DNA from 2 places in the Neorhizobium sp. DAR64872/K0K18 genome. Region 1 is predicted to be linked to the other one. Evidence: predicted binding sites of a transcription regulator. Region 1 holds the regulator's gene; the other holds the start of a gene.

Region 1 (7,353 bases):
CGGAAATGGACGCGATTGTCGAGGCAAGCCTGCAGCGCGCCGGCCTCTGGGCAGAAGTCAAGGATCGCCTGCATGAAGGCGGTACCGGCCTTTCCGGCGGTCAGCAGCAGCGCCTTTGCATCGCCCGTGCGATCGCCGTTTCGCCTGAAGTCATTCTGATGGACGAGCCGTGCTCGGCACTCGACCCCATCGCCACGGCCAAGGTCGAGGAACTGATCCACGAACTGCGCGCCAACTACACGATCGTGATCGTCACCCACTCGATGCAGCAGGCAGCCCGCGTTTCACAGCGCACGGCAATGTTCCATCTCGGCCATCTGGTCGAGGAAAACGATACCGACAAGATGTTCACCAATCCGGATGACCAGCGCACCCAGGATTACATCATGGGCCGCTTCGGCTGATGCGGGCGCAGAGCCCGTCAGCCGCAACTGCAGACATCAAGGATCAGACACATGGTTTCGACCCATATTCTCTCGGCCTATGACGAGGAACTGAAATACCTGAACCGCCGGATCTCCGAAATGGGCGGCCTGGCGGAGCAGATGTGCGGTGATGCCGTGCGTGCGCTCGTCAACTCCGACTCCGCACTGGCCCAGAAGGTCATCTCGGACGACGTCATTCTCGACCATGCCGAGCGCGATATCCAGGACAAGGCGATCGTCACCATCGCCAAGCGTCAGCCGATGGCGGCCGACCTTCGCGAGATCATCGGCACGCTGCGCATCGCAGCAGACCTGGAACGCGTCGGCGACCTTGGTAAGAACACCGCCAAGCGCGTGCTCGCCGTGCAGGGAACAGGCGTCCCGCGCAAGCTCGCCCGTGGTTTGGAGCATCTTTCCGAACTGGCGCTGGTGCAGCTCAAGGACGTTCTTGATGTCTTCGCCAACCGCTCTGCGGAAAAAGCCGAGATCATCCGCCAGCGCGATGAAGAGATTGACGCGATGTACACCTCGCTGTTCCGCGAACTCCTCACCTACATGATGGAGGATCCGCGCAACATCACCACGTGCACCCATCTCCTGTTCTGCGCCAAGAACATCGAGCGCATCGGCGACCACGCGACCAATATCGCCGAGACCATCTACTACATCGCGACCGGCGCACAGCCGGAGGGCGAACGTCCGAAAGACGATACGTCCAACATGCTCGGCTCCGCCGGGACATGATGCAGCTCGCCCGAAATCGCCCGCCGGTTTCGGGACGATAACTGCCAAAACCAATGACCTGAAGCAGCGCGAGCGGATCTGGCGGATCTAAGTGCAGTTCGGGACGAGTGACGGAGCAAGTCGGAATGCAGCCGAAGATCGCAGTCGTGGAAGACGAAGAGGCCCTCAGCGTCCTCCTTCGGTATAACCTGGAGGCCGAGGGTTACGAGGTCGATACCGTGCTTCGCGGTGACGAAGCGGAAATCAGGCTTCAGGAGCGCGTTCCGGATCTTCTCATTCTCGACTGGATGCTGCCGGGCGTTTCAGGCATCGAACTCTGCCGTCGCCTGCGTATGCGGCCGGAGACGGAACGCCTGCCGATCATCATGCTGACGGCGCGCGGCGAAGAAAGCGAGCGCGTTCGCGGGCTTGCCACCGGCGCAGACGACTATGTGGTCAAGCCGTTTTCGACACCGGAGCTGATGGCCCGCGTCAAGGCGATGCTGCGCCGTGCCCGACCGGAGGTGCTTTCGAGCGTCCTCAAATGCGGCGATATCGAACTCGATCGCGAAACCCATCGCGTTCACCGCAAGAGCCGCGAAGTTCGCCTCGGGCCGACAGAGTTTAGACTTCTGGAATTCCTGATGGCCTCGCCCAGCCGCGTCTTTTCGCGCTCGCAGCTGCTCGACGGCGTCTGGGGCCATGACATCTATGTCGACGAGCGTACCGTCGACGTGCATGTAGGGCGCCTCCGGAAGGCGCTCAACTTTTCCAACATGCAGGACGTCATCCGCACGGTCCGCGGTGCCGGCTACTCGATGGAAGCCTGAGCACCGCGTCTCCTAGCCGGCAGCGTCATGGCAATCACGCCGGTCACGACGCAGGCGAGACCGAGCCAGGCTGTCGAGGCAAGTGTTTCGCCGAGAAACACGACGCCGATGCCAACGCCGATCGGCACCCGCAGATAGGCCTGCGCCGTCGTGCCGACGGAGCCCAGCGTCTGGACCAGCCGGAAATAGATGACGAAGGCCAGCGCCGTCGAAAATACCGCCAGCGCCAACAGGGCGAGCATGGAATCGGCGCTGGGCGTCAGCGTCCAGGGCCGATCGACCACGAGGCTCACGGGAATGAGGATGGCCGCCCCTGCAATCAGCGATCCCGCGGCGGGCATCATCGGGTCCAATCCTTTAAAATTCTTGCCGAAGATGGCAGCCGCCGCATAGCAGATCGTCGCCGCCACGATGGCGAGTTGCGCCCAGAGGTTCTCGCCCGAGCCGGCAAGCGCCTCCATGCCGACGATCAGGCATATGCCGACAATGCCTGCGGCAACTCCAAACAGCTTGGCCGCAGAGACGCTTTCATGGCGGGTGATCAGCGCCGTCAACAGAAAGGCGAAGATCGGCGTCGTTGAACTCAAGATGGTGGCAAGGCCCGCATCGGTCGTCTGTTCGGCCCAGGCGATGAGGGTGAAGGGGACCGCGCTGTTGAGGCAGGCCTGAACCGTGAAAAGCTTCCAGGTCTGCCGGTCGGTCGGCAGCTTCAATCCGCGAAGGCGTAGTGCCGCAGCGAGAATGAGCCCGGCGACCAGTGTTCTGACGGCAATAAAGGTGACAGGCGAAATCGTCTCCACACCGACTTTGATCAGCGTGTAGGACGCGCCCCAAAGCGTCGCGAGCGTGAGGAGCAGCAACAGATCCGTTGCCATGCTTGTTTTGGTGTCCGCCATTCCAGTTCCTATCCCCATCCATGCAATCTCCGCCCGCTCTTAGCGGAGAGAGGAAAAGAAATGCTTCGGCGACGGCCGAACCGTTGATCGCTGACGGCAAAGTTTTCCGGTGCTAGAACTGGATCATGTCCAATATGGTTTCAGGAAATACGATTGCGGAAGTTGCAAGCCTGATCGGCGATGTCGCGCGCGCCAACATGCTGTCCGCGCTGATGGGCGGCCAGGCGCTGACGGCGGGCGAACTGGCACGCCATGCCGGCGTCACCGCGCAGACAACCAGCGGCCATCTCGGCAAACTGGCCAAGGCGCATCTGATCGCAGTCGAGAAGCAGGGCAGGCACCGCTACTACCGGCTTGCCTCTCCGGAAGTCGCGCACGTGATCCACGCGTTGATGGCAGTCGCCGCGGATGGGCCGAAGCGCCATCATCCTGTCGGCCCGAAAGACGAGGCGTTACGGCTTGCCCGCACCTGTTACGATCACATGGCAGGCCGCCTCGCCATCGCGCTCGCCGACTCCCTGACCGGCAACGGCTATCTGCTGCTCGGCGATGGAGCAGGCCTGATCACCGACGAGGGCAGACGGTTCTTTTGTGATTTCGGGATCGATCTCGACCAGCTGACCCGCTCGAAACGCCCTCTGTGCCGGACATGCCTCGATTGGAGCGAGCGGCGGCCGCATCTGGCGGGACAGCTGGGCGGAGCGCTGCTGTCCCGCGCACTCGCCGTCGGCTGGATCGGTCGCCGGGAGGAAACCCGGGCCCTGCGGATCACGCGCGCCGGAGAGATCGGGTTTGCCGAGACATTCAGGCTTCCATCGGACTGGCGTATCGCACCGTCCGAAACTCTGATGGTCAGGCGGCTTCCTGGGTCTTCCATTCCGGCAGCGGGAACAGCTTGTCGTAGCCAAGATTGAAGAGATAGGCATAGACCACGTAGAACAGCGCGATCGCGATATCCATTGTCAGCGCATGGAGAAGGGTAATCTGCAGATACCACGCGATAAACGGCATCAGCACGACCAGCAGACCGATTTCGAACAGCACCGCATGAGCAATGCGCAAGGCAGGCGTCTTTAGCGTCGTACCCCGTCGCGCCTGCAGAAAGCGGTCGAAACCCAGATTGTAGAGGTAGTTCCAGCCGGTCGCGACCGTCGCAGACACGACGCCGACAATGCCCATATGTTCGGCCGGCATGTCGAAGACGAAAGCGCCGAGCGGCACCATCATCAGAAGCCCGATGATTTCAAAGCTGATGGCGTGGCGAATACGGTCTCTTATCGAGCGCATGATCTTCCCCTTTAGGTGAGGTTCATGCCGGGTCGTCCCGGCGTTATGCCCATTCAGGGGGAGGTCGTCCTCTCTCGAGGCCGAAATAGGAGCCCAGGGAGTGCGAGGCAAGTTTTTTCAGCGCAAGTCAGCCATGCCGAAAACGCAAAAGGCGGGCCAGAGCCCGCCTTCGATCTTGTTTCCGCAGCCGCCTGACTTAGGACGCGCGAGCAGCCGGACGACGGCGCTCGTGCACCGGCTGGTAGGCAAGCTTCGCGTGATATTTGCAATAGGGCGACGCATCCTGCGCATCGCAACCGCAGAAATGAAAGTCGTCCGTCAGCGGATCGCCAACCGGCCACTTGCATGTGCGCTCGGTGAGATCCGTCAGCGACAGACGGCGCGAGATCGGCACAACGACGCTGCCGGAAGCGGTGTATTTCACCGGTTCGGCGACGTTGACGTCCTGATCTTCCTTGAGTGCGTTTGCACCCACCGTCCGTGCTGCGGGACGGGCTGTGTCGCGTCCGGCAAAGCTCGGCGCGCGCGGAGCTGCGGGCGCTGGGCGCTTGGATGCCGGGCGATTGGCCGACGCCGAACCGCCTGCTTTGGCGCGACCCGGAAGGTTGAGACGGTGCACTTTGCCGATCACGGCATTGCGGCTTACGCCTCCAAGTTGGGCTGCAATCTGGCTGGCGCTGAGACCTTCCGACCATAGTTTTTTAAGTCGCTCGACGCGCTCATCAGTCCAGTTCATGCCGTTCTCCGCCTTTGAACGTTGCTGGCAGACAGAATCCGTTCACCTCTGCGGCGAAATAAATCCGCCGCACCCACGCAATCTATGCTTCGAGGTGACTAGTTCCGCCGCATGCGTTCTAGTAATTGAGGATTAACCTAGTGTGTGGCTGACTCCGTGGCAAGAGTCGCTCGAATCGCCGCGAATCGATTTCGCGGTTTTCCCCAACTTGCTGCCCTCAAGAGTCATTTTTGTCACAGACCGAAATGCCGCAATACAGCATCAGGTTGCATCGCGGCATATGCCCCGGAAGCCCTATAAAACACCAAGTTTTGTTGACATGGAGGCACTTAGCCATGATAGTGCCCGCGCCGCCCGGTGGGCGGCATTTTTGATTTTTCAGGCCGCATTCCCGGTCTCCGGAGAGGTCTGGAGAGGGGGGTCGGAACCTACCCAGAGGAGTGATGTCGCCATGGCTGAAGCCGCACTTTACGACACGTTTGCCCGGGCACCTTTGCGCTTTGATCGAGGCGAGGGCGTATGGCTTGTGACGGAAGGTGGCGAGCGATATCTGGATTTCGGGGCAGGCGTTGCCGTCACCTCCTGCGGTCATTCCAATCCGCATCTGGTAAACGCGCTGAAGTCGCAGGCCGACAAGGTCTGGCACCTTTCCAACCTCTACGAGATCCCGGAGCAGGAGCGTCTGGCCCGCCGTCTGGTGGATGCCACGTTCGCCGACAAGGTGTTCTTTACCAATTCCGGCGCCGAAGCGCTTGAGACCGCCATCAAGACGGCGCGTCGCTATCATTTCTCCAAGGGGCATCCGGAGAAATTCCACATCATCACCTTCGAAGGTGCCTTCCACGGCCGGACCATCGCGACGATCGCCGCCGGTGGTCAGGAAAAATACATGGAAGGCTTCGGCCCGAAGGCGCCAGGGTTCGATCAGGTGCCGTTCGGTGATCTCGACGCCCTCAATGCTGCGATAAACGATAACACCGGCGCGCTGCTGATCGAGCCGATCCAGGGCGAGGGCGGCGTGCGCGTCGTGGACAAGGAATTCCTGCGCGAGCTGCGTCGCATCTGCGACGACCGGGGTCTGCTGCTGATCCTCGACGAAGTGCAGAGCGGGGTTGGCCGCACCGGCCGGTTCTTCGCCCACGAACTGACAGGCATCACGCCTGATATCATGGCTGTTGCCAAGGGCATCGGCGGCGGCTTCCCGTTCGGCGCCTGCCTTGCGACCGCAGAGGCTGCTTCCGGCATGAAGCCCGGCATCCACGGCACGACCTATGGCGGCAATCCGCTTGGCATGGCCTGCGGCAACGCAGTGCTCGACGTCGTGCTCGCCGATGGCTTCCTTGAAAACGTCCGCGATGTCGCGCTCGTGTTCCGCCAGGGACTGGCAAGCCTGAAGGATCGCTTCCCGGATGTGATCGAAGATATCAGAGGCGAAGGCCTGATGCTCGGCATCAAGGCAAGGGTGCCAGCTGGCGATCTGGTCGTTGCAATGCGCGATGAGAAAATGCTGTCGGTGCCTGCGGGCGATAACGTCGTGCGCCTTCTGCCGCCGTTGACGATCACGGCGGAGGAAGCCCGCGAGGGGCTCGCACGGATCGAACGGGCAGCGGAAAAGCTGACCGAGGCAGAACTCAAGAAAACAGCCTGAGCGCGATGAGGGGTGCCGGTGACGGTTCCCCTCGATAGGGGACGATAGCATGGCATCACCAAAGCATTTCCTGGATCTTTCGGCGGTTTCGCCGGAGGATCTTCGCACCATTCTCGACGACGCGAAAAGCCGCAAGCAGGCCTTCAAGGCCGGCAAGGGCGACCAGCCGCTCGCCGGCAAGATGTTGGCGATGATTTTCGAAAAGCCGTCCACCCGCACCCGCGTCTCCTTCGATGTCGGCATGCGCCAGCTCGGCGGCGAGACGCTCTTCCTGTCCGGCACGGAAATGCAGCTCGGCCGCGCCGAGACGATCGGCGATACGGCACGTGTCCTGTCGCGCTATGTCGATGCGATCATGATCCGCACCACCGATCACAACCGCATGCGGGAAATGGCCGAGCACGCCACCGTGCCTGTTATCAACGCGCTGACCGACGATACCCATCCCTGCCAGATCATGGCCGACCTGATGACCTTCGAGGAGCATCGCGGTCCTGTCAAAGGCAAGACCATCGCCTGGACGGGTGACGGCAACAACGTGCTGCACTCGCTCGTCGAAGGCTCGGCGCGGTTCGGCTACAAAATGAACATGGCCGTGCCAATGGGCTCCGAGCCGCATGACAAGTTCCTCAACTGGGCCCGCAACAATGGCGGCGAGATCATGCTCTGCCACGACGCCGAACGGGCGGTCACCGGCGCTGATGTCGTCGTCACCGATACGTGGGTGTCGATGAACCAGGAGCACAAGGCGCGTGGCCACAACATCTTCCAGCCCTATCAGGTCAACAAGGCGCTGATGGATCAGGCA
Region 2 (7,132 bases), on a different replicon from region 1:
CAGCAGATCGGTCCCGTTGTGTTCAGCGACGTCGAGCGCAACGTCCATGTCGGCGGCTGAGCTAGCGTCAGGGATATGGGCACGAGCTGTGTGCGCACCGAGCCTGTCGGCGATCACGATCGGAGCGTCGATACCGAAGCCTGTGACACATCCGTTCGCAACGACCCGACCGAACTCTGGTATCCCGGGCGCAACGAGGGCATGGGTGAAAGGGATGGCGTCCAGTTCGGCAACGATATTCCCCTTGAGGCGGGAATCGACCTTCTTGAACAGCCGCATTCCCGGCGGCAGCAAGGCGATTGTCGCAGCCGTGGCGGCACGTGCTTCGCCGGCACTTGTTTCGCGGGTGTTGAGGTTGATGGACAGAACGTCGGGGCGATCGGCGACGATCCTAGTAATTGAATCAAGGTTGAGCGCCACGTCGGTGCGAATACCTCGCCCGGCAAAAGGCGCCGCCGAGTCGAGCGCACCGGTCAGGTCGTCCGCAAGAATGACTAACATACGCCTCCACCTACTTATGTTGTAAGCTTTATACCACGGAAAAGTGCTTATAAGTCAACATGGGTATGGAGTGAAATGACAAATGTATGGCCACCGTCGACCGCGACGTGACTGGGCCAGCTGACGCGCTGCTCGACTTTTTCGTCGACATTGCGAATCTTGGCGAGCGTCTTCGTCCGGAGCATTCCTACAGCCTCAGCTTGCTATCTGTCGCACAGGATTGCCAGATCGAGGCAGGCTTGGATCGCGTCCATTCGAGACACGGTCGATCGGTTTAGGAGCCGTCAGCCGTCACGCGGCTGCTTTACATAACACTGATGCTCCTGGCTGACTGCCCGCCTCAGCAGGACACCGAGAGAGCATGGTGCGCGATCCGCCACCCAACAAGGCAAGCGCAAACCGCTGCGATCAGCACTAAAGGCCTATGCTTCGCATCTTTGACGGAGTTCAGTCACTCTTTTCACATGGCATTGATAAATACAATATTCTTGAACCTTATGAATAATTGATGACTGCTTTTGGCCGATTTTAATCTTAGACTCTAGTTGACTCGATAGAATACTAATCTAAACTTTTGTTTCTGATCGTTCTCTGTGGAGGAGTTTTGATGCAATATCTTGATGACGACATCGTAAATCTTCGGCGACCCGACGGTTCGGAAGCCCAGTACTACTGGGGTGATGGCTGCAATGTCCTGTCTGAGCCAGAGGGCAAAAAAGAGGTTGAGATCGTCGGTCTCCGGGGAGTTGTAGACCGAGGATTTATCGATGGGCGGGCTCGACTTCGGTCGGATGCATTGCTCCGTCTGTCGATGGTCGACGTCCAGCAAGGCGATGGCCTGATCATCGAAACGCCGAGCGGTAAAGTGATCTTCATCGACGGCGGCGACAACCAGCTCTTTGCTCGGCATGCCAATGCGCGATTTCCGAAAACAAGCGATGACGATCCACTGATTGTCGATCTCATTCTCATCACGCACGGTGACGCCGACCATTTTGATGGCCTTACCGAACTGCGAAAGTCGGAAACCGATACGAGACCTCAAAAGCGGATATTTGTCGCCCCGAAGCGGATTTTTCACAATGGCATCGTGAAACGCCCGCTGAAGAAGCTTACCGGCGAACGCCGAAAAGAAACCGAGATGTTCGGCAGGACCGTAGAGGCAGATGGAAGGGTATTCATTGTCGACCTCGTGGACGATCAAGCTACCGTCCCGGAAGTTGACAGAAACGGGAAGTTCAACACTTGGGTCGAGACCCTCGAAGCGTGGGGATCACGCGTCGAACGCGCAACCGGGAAGCCGATTGAGAAGCGGCGTCTTGATCACACAAGTGTAGGTGCCTTCGACTTTCTCGCCGCCGACAATATCTCGGTGGAGCTTCTTGGCCCCATTACCGATATTATCGACAAGGATGTCGGCTTGCGGTTTTTGGGTGAACCACCGGACGATGCAAATCTCATGTTAGGGACTGTCGCCGCCAAGGTTGGCTCTCCCTCCGCGTCTCATACGATCAACGGACATTCGATCAACTTCCGTCTCCGCTACGGCAACGTTCGGTTTCTTTTTACCGGCGACATGAACCAGGAGGCCGGGCAACGGTTGCGAGAGGCGCTACCCGGTGCAGCCGTCCGCGCGGAAATCCTGAAGGCGCCTCACCATGGGTCCGCCGACTTCGACATGGAGTTTCTCAAGGAGGTCTCTCCGGTCGTGTCGTTGATTTCGTCAGGAGACGAGAGCGAAGCTAAGGAATACATTCACCCACGCGCCACTCTTATAGCAGCTCTTGGAAAAGCCGGGCGAACAACACCTTCCATCATATTCTGCACTGAGCTCGCGGCTTTTTTCAAGGTCCTTGGCTCTGTGAATGACCCCAAGGATGCCGCGAGGAAGGTGTTCGCTTTTGAGCGAACCAATTTCGGTATCTCTCACGTTAGGACAGATGGTGAGCGGGTGCTCGCTTTCACTCACTCAGGCAAGAAACTTATGAACGAGGCGTATCGATTTACGGTCTCGGCCACAGGCGAGATTTCGTTCGCAGCAAAAGCCGTGAGGCGGGCGGCGCCAAAGCTTTAGGCTAAACTGCCGCAGGCACGCGGCGCGTTGGCTTGCCCTGTCATTTTGACTGATCCACTCGCAAACGGAGGACGTCAGACTTTACAGAAACTGTCGTTCTCAAGCCGATCAACCAACCTGCAATTGTCACGACACTGCTATTCGATGAATTCTAACTGTGGGAGCCCTGACATGCCGCTGAAAAACTACGCCGTCCTGAAGGGACGTCCGACGAACAACCGCCTCGCAACAGGCGCAAATCCCCACTATCAGGTTTTGGTATCCGAAAACGGAACCATGCATCGCATTGCGATCAATGTCAGATCACAGGACGGGAGCGAAGTACAGTTCTTGGTCCGCTCGGCCTTTGAGCATCCGATCACGGAAAAGATTGCGGCGTTGTCCGAGGGGCTTCACCGCGCAGCAAGCGTTCCAGATGGCATCGCTCTCGACTTCATTCGGAGCAATCTCATGCAGCCTTGGGAGCTAAAGCCCTTGCCGCTTTCAGCCACAGGGCCAGACAACGACCTGAACGAAAAGATCGACGCTTATGTGCAGCGCGCCATGTCCGATGAAGAGTCTTGGATCTATGCATTTGGCGAAACCTGGGGTCCAGAACCCGACAAAGCGGACAAGTATTTCGGTTTCAAGCCAGGTCGCGGCATTCATGATATCCATATGAACCAGGGTAACCCGCCCGGTAAATTCGCGAGCGACAACGGCAGATTCCAAGATGGTGCGCTGATTTTCGAATTCCCGAACGAAAACCAGTGGGTGGCGATCTTCCTCAAGTTTCAGACGCAAGCTTGGCATTCCGACGACGATAGCGCCGATCCGATCGTCCCGGCCAATCCAGATCACGATGGTGAGCCACATACGCCGGTAGATCGCGACCGAATTCCGCCGTTTGACGTTCCTGATGGACTGGTGCGGATCATCGCAGCACTTGTCAACGACGTGCGCACCCCCGAACGCGAGACCGTCACCCTACTGAATACGGCCGACGTTGCCGTTCAGCTCGATGGATGGATGATCAAGGATAAGCAGAAGAATACGATGACGCTGTCCGGCACGATCGCTGCTGGCGCGACCATGAGCATCGAGATCAAGTCACCAGCCGCTTTGTCTAACAAGGGAGGGATCATAACTCTGTTGAACGTCGATGGCGTCAAGGTGCATGGCGTTTCATACACCAAGGGTCAGGCGCGCCAACCTGGGCGAACCATTCCATTTCAGCCGTGACCAAACTTTACCACAGAGAAGCGCTATCGCGACATCCGCTTCCGAGCCTTCAAGTTGAACGGACGAGAACCATCGACCTGCCGTCAGAACATCCGTCCCTTTATGGTCTTGCTATCGCGTGTACGATGCCCTCGACCGTCCAAGGTGCGTAAGGACCGCACCGCCAACATCCTTAGCCGCCAGTCGATGGAGGCTCTTCATGCTCAACCAGCGTGAATTTCTCCTTGCCGGTCCAGATGAGCACGTCCGTGTAATAGGTCATCAGCCATGCCAGCATCGCTTCACTGACTGCAATTAAGATCGGGTTTCCGGTGATCTGCGCGATGCGCGTGTGAAACTGCATATCTGCTGCGATAAACTCCTCGGCTTTTCCCATGGATCGGCGTTGGTGTTCGATGATGTCAGAGTTCAGCGCTTTTGAATGTGAGGAAGCTGGCGATGGTGGAAGAGCAACGCTCGCTCCGTTTGCGACGGGACGGCTTATGTTGACGAGCCGTCCTGCCGCCCCGACTTGACCTTACCCCAAGATGGAGGGCTCCAAGGCGGTGGAGCACTCGACCACGAACATACTTACCGCGTTGGAGGGACCGCACTTCGACGGCCACCTCGGCACCGTCCATCGGCGAGCGCTGTTCAATAATACTCAACTCGCCCAAAAACTAAGCGCACAGCAAATTGCTCAAAAATAGCCTTGACGAAATGTCATGACGTTATACTCTATCGCCATGAGCTGGAATGATACCGATCTTGAAGAAAGCCCGATACCACGCTGGTCGCAGATTGCGGACCGGTTGCGGACGGACATCGAGAGCGGCAGTTTCAAGCCTGGCGATGTTCTGCCGGGGGAAGCGGAGATCAACAAGCGCTTCGGTGTCAGCCGGAGTACCTCACGGGCAGCTCTGGACTATCTGGAAACCGAAGGTCTCATCAAGCGACGCTCCGGCGTCGGGTCGATCGTCATCGAACCGCGTGTCGAGCGTCCGTTGAACCAGATCTCCTCGTTTTCGGAAGACATGCGTCGGCGCGGTCTGACACCCGGCTATCGAACACGATCCGTCAAGGTCGTGTCCGCCAGTGCGGCAATCGCTTTGGAGCTACAACTCCAGCCCGGCGACGACGTGGTGGAGATCGACAGGACGATGCTGGCGGACGGCATGCCGCTTGCAACCTCGATCACATATCTGCGCCCGCAACTGTTCAAGAAGTCGGGTATTCCGACGATCGAGGAACTGGATAGCGGCTCGCTTTACGAAAGACTGCGGCGCGACGACATCGTTTTCGCCGGTGGCGACGAACGCATCGAAGCCGCAATGGCCGACACCATGACGGCCCGCATCCTCAACGTCCGGCAGCCGGCGGTCGTGCTGATCTGCCACCGAACCTCCTGGATGCCCGACAGGCAGCCAGTGGAATACGTCGTTCTGCACTATCTCGCAGAACGCTACAGCTTCCACGTGAAGCTCATCAAAGCCTGACAGCTCGAAAGGCTGATCGCAACACAGGAGCCCGCGGCTTGGTCGGGGGCTCTGCCGGCTATCCGTGCCGTTTCGGCAGCCGTCGATACTCACAACATTCGTATCCATCTGTCCCGACGGGCTTCCCGGCGCAGGACAGGTGCGTCCCGAAGAATACTGAACACAGGACAACAATAATAATCGCCAGAGAAGGAACATGACGTTGACGACTATACGCAGCTCGTTTCTGGGCCTAGCAGCCCTCTCCCTGTCTCTTTTGCCCGTCGCAGCTTCCGCTCAGACGCCCGAAAAAGGCGGCACGCTGAACATCGGCGTCGTCTCGGATCCCGTGACGCTGGATCCCGCCTTCTTCGCCTCCTATTTCGAGCTTTACGAGCAATACCTGATTTACGAACCCCTGCTGACCATGACGCCGGATCTCAAGGTCGTCCCGGGCATTGCCAGTTACAAACAGGTCGATGACCTCACCTACACGTTCGAGATCAAGCCGGGCGTGACGTTCCAGGACGGAACCCCTTACGACGCTGCAGCCGCGAAGTTCAATCTCGACCGCATGCTGGACCAAAAGACCGGTTCGCCACGTCGTTCGGATCTCGGCCCGATCGCATCGGTTGAGGTTACGGGGCCGCTTGCTTTCACCGTCAAGTTCTCTCAGCCCTACGCGCAATTTCCCTTGGTGATGACGAACCGTGCGGGCCTTTTCGTCTCGCCGACCGCGCTGCAGAAACTCGGTCCTGATTTCGCGACCAAGGGGGTTGGTGCCGGACCTTTCAAGCTCGATAGCTGGACCAAAAACGGTCAGATGGTGCTCTCTGCCTTCGACGGCTATCACAAGGGACGTGCCCCCCTCGACAAGGTCATCATTCGACCAATCCCTGACGAAACGCTGCGCACGGCCGGCCTGAAAAGTGGCGATCTCCAACTGGTCGACATCGTCCCGCCGCAGAGCCTGGCGCAGATCAAGACCGATCCATCTGTCAATGTGGCCGACATTCCGGGCCTCGGCTTCAATGCCTTCTCGATCAACAATACCAAGCCCCCCTTCAACGATATGAAGGTCCGTCAGGCGCTGCTGTATTCCGTCGACAAGGACGTCGTGAACAAGGTGGCCTACTTCAATACGGGTTCGTCTGCCTTTGGCCCCGTTCCACCACCGATCACCTGGGCGTTCGATCCGAACTTCAAGCCCTACAAGCGTGACGTTGCAAAGGCCAAACAACTGCTAGCCGAGGCCGGCCATCCGGACGGTGTGCCGTTCGCGATCACCGTCGTCGCCTCGCCCCTGCAGCTCCGCGTCGCACAGATCATCCAGGCGCAGGCGCAGGAAGCCGGCTTCAAGGTCTCGGTTCGTCAGGTTGACGCGACAAGCCTGATCTCGGTCCTTCAGAAGAAGGACTTTGATATCTCCTGGTCGCCCTGGACCGGTCGCCCGGACCCGGATGGCAACATGTACAACTGGTTCACCAAAGGCGGTCCGAACAACTTCTCGGGCTACAGCAATGATGACGTCGACAGCCTGATGAAAAAGGCCCGTGTCAGCGCCGACCAGTCCGAACGCGCTACGATGTACAGGCAGGCACAGCAGATGATTTCCGACGACGCCGGAATGCTGTTCCTGCATTTTGACTCGACGCTGCAGGGCTCGACCAAGAAGCTTCACTGGACCCCTTACCCGGACACCGCCTTCCGCCTCGGAGACGCGTGGCTGCAGAAGTGATCCCTCCCGCTCTCCTTTAACTTCACGACACACCGTCGCGCGCCCTGCTGCGTCGCGACGGTGCCAAAAGACTGCAAAAGCAAAAAGGCAACCAGATGAGTGATACACCAAAGGCAAAACCGGTCTTCCGCGTGAAGCCAAATG

What was found. Region 1 encodes PhoB, which activates phosphate uptake and scavenging genes when phosphate is short. Its sites were predicted from a motif close to TGTCATNNANCTGTCAT; they were not measured.
Region 2: the regulator PhoB is predicted to act here: its motif matches at 2,700-2,716, upstream of ACQY1P_RS00870 (DUF2278 family protein).

The regions. Positions count from the first base shown of each region.
Region 1 covers NZ_CP191446.1:374,837-382,189, forward strand. Annotated here, with positions in the region: gene pstB (phosphate ABC transporter ATP-binding protein PstB) at 1-404, shown strand, start outside; gene phoU (phosphate signaling complex protein PhoU) at 456-1,169, shown strand; gene phoB (phosphate regulon transcriptional regulator PhoB) at 1,295-1,978, shown strand; gene ACQY1P_RS07305 (DMT family transporter) at 1,960-2,874, opposite strand; gene ACQY1P_RS07310 (ArsR/SmtB family transcription factor) at 3,000-3,788, shown strand; gene ACQY1P_RS07315 (PACE efflux transporter) at 3,727-4,161, opposite strand; gene ACQY1P_RS07320 (GcrA family cell cycle regulator) at 4,358-4,897, opposite strand; gene ACQY1P_RS07325 (aspartate aminotransferase family protein) at 5,349-6,545, shown strand; gene argF (ornithine carbamoyltransferase) at 6,595-7,353, shown strand, end outside.
Region 2 covers NZ_CP191445.1:180,277-187,408, reverse strand. Annotated here, with positions in the region: gene ACQY1P_RS00880 (four-carbon acid sugar kinase family protein) at 1-501, opposite strand, end outside; gene ACQY1P_RS00875 (ComEC/Rec2 family competence protein) at 1,109-2,575, shown strand; gene ACQY1P_RS00870 (DUF2278 family protein) at 2,747-3,796, shown strand; partial or broken gene ACQY1P_RS00865 (FCD domain-containing protein) at 3,908-4,199, opposite strand; gene ACQY1P_RS00860 (GntR family transcriptional regulator) at 4,501-5,271, shown strand; gene ACQY1P_RS00855 (ABC transporter substrate-binding protein) at 5,468-6,988, shown strand; gene ACQY1P_RS00850 (BtpA/SgcQ family protein) at 7,084-7,132, shown strand, end outside.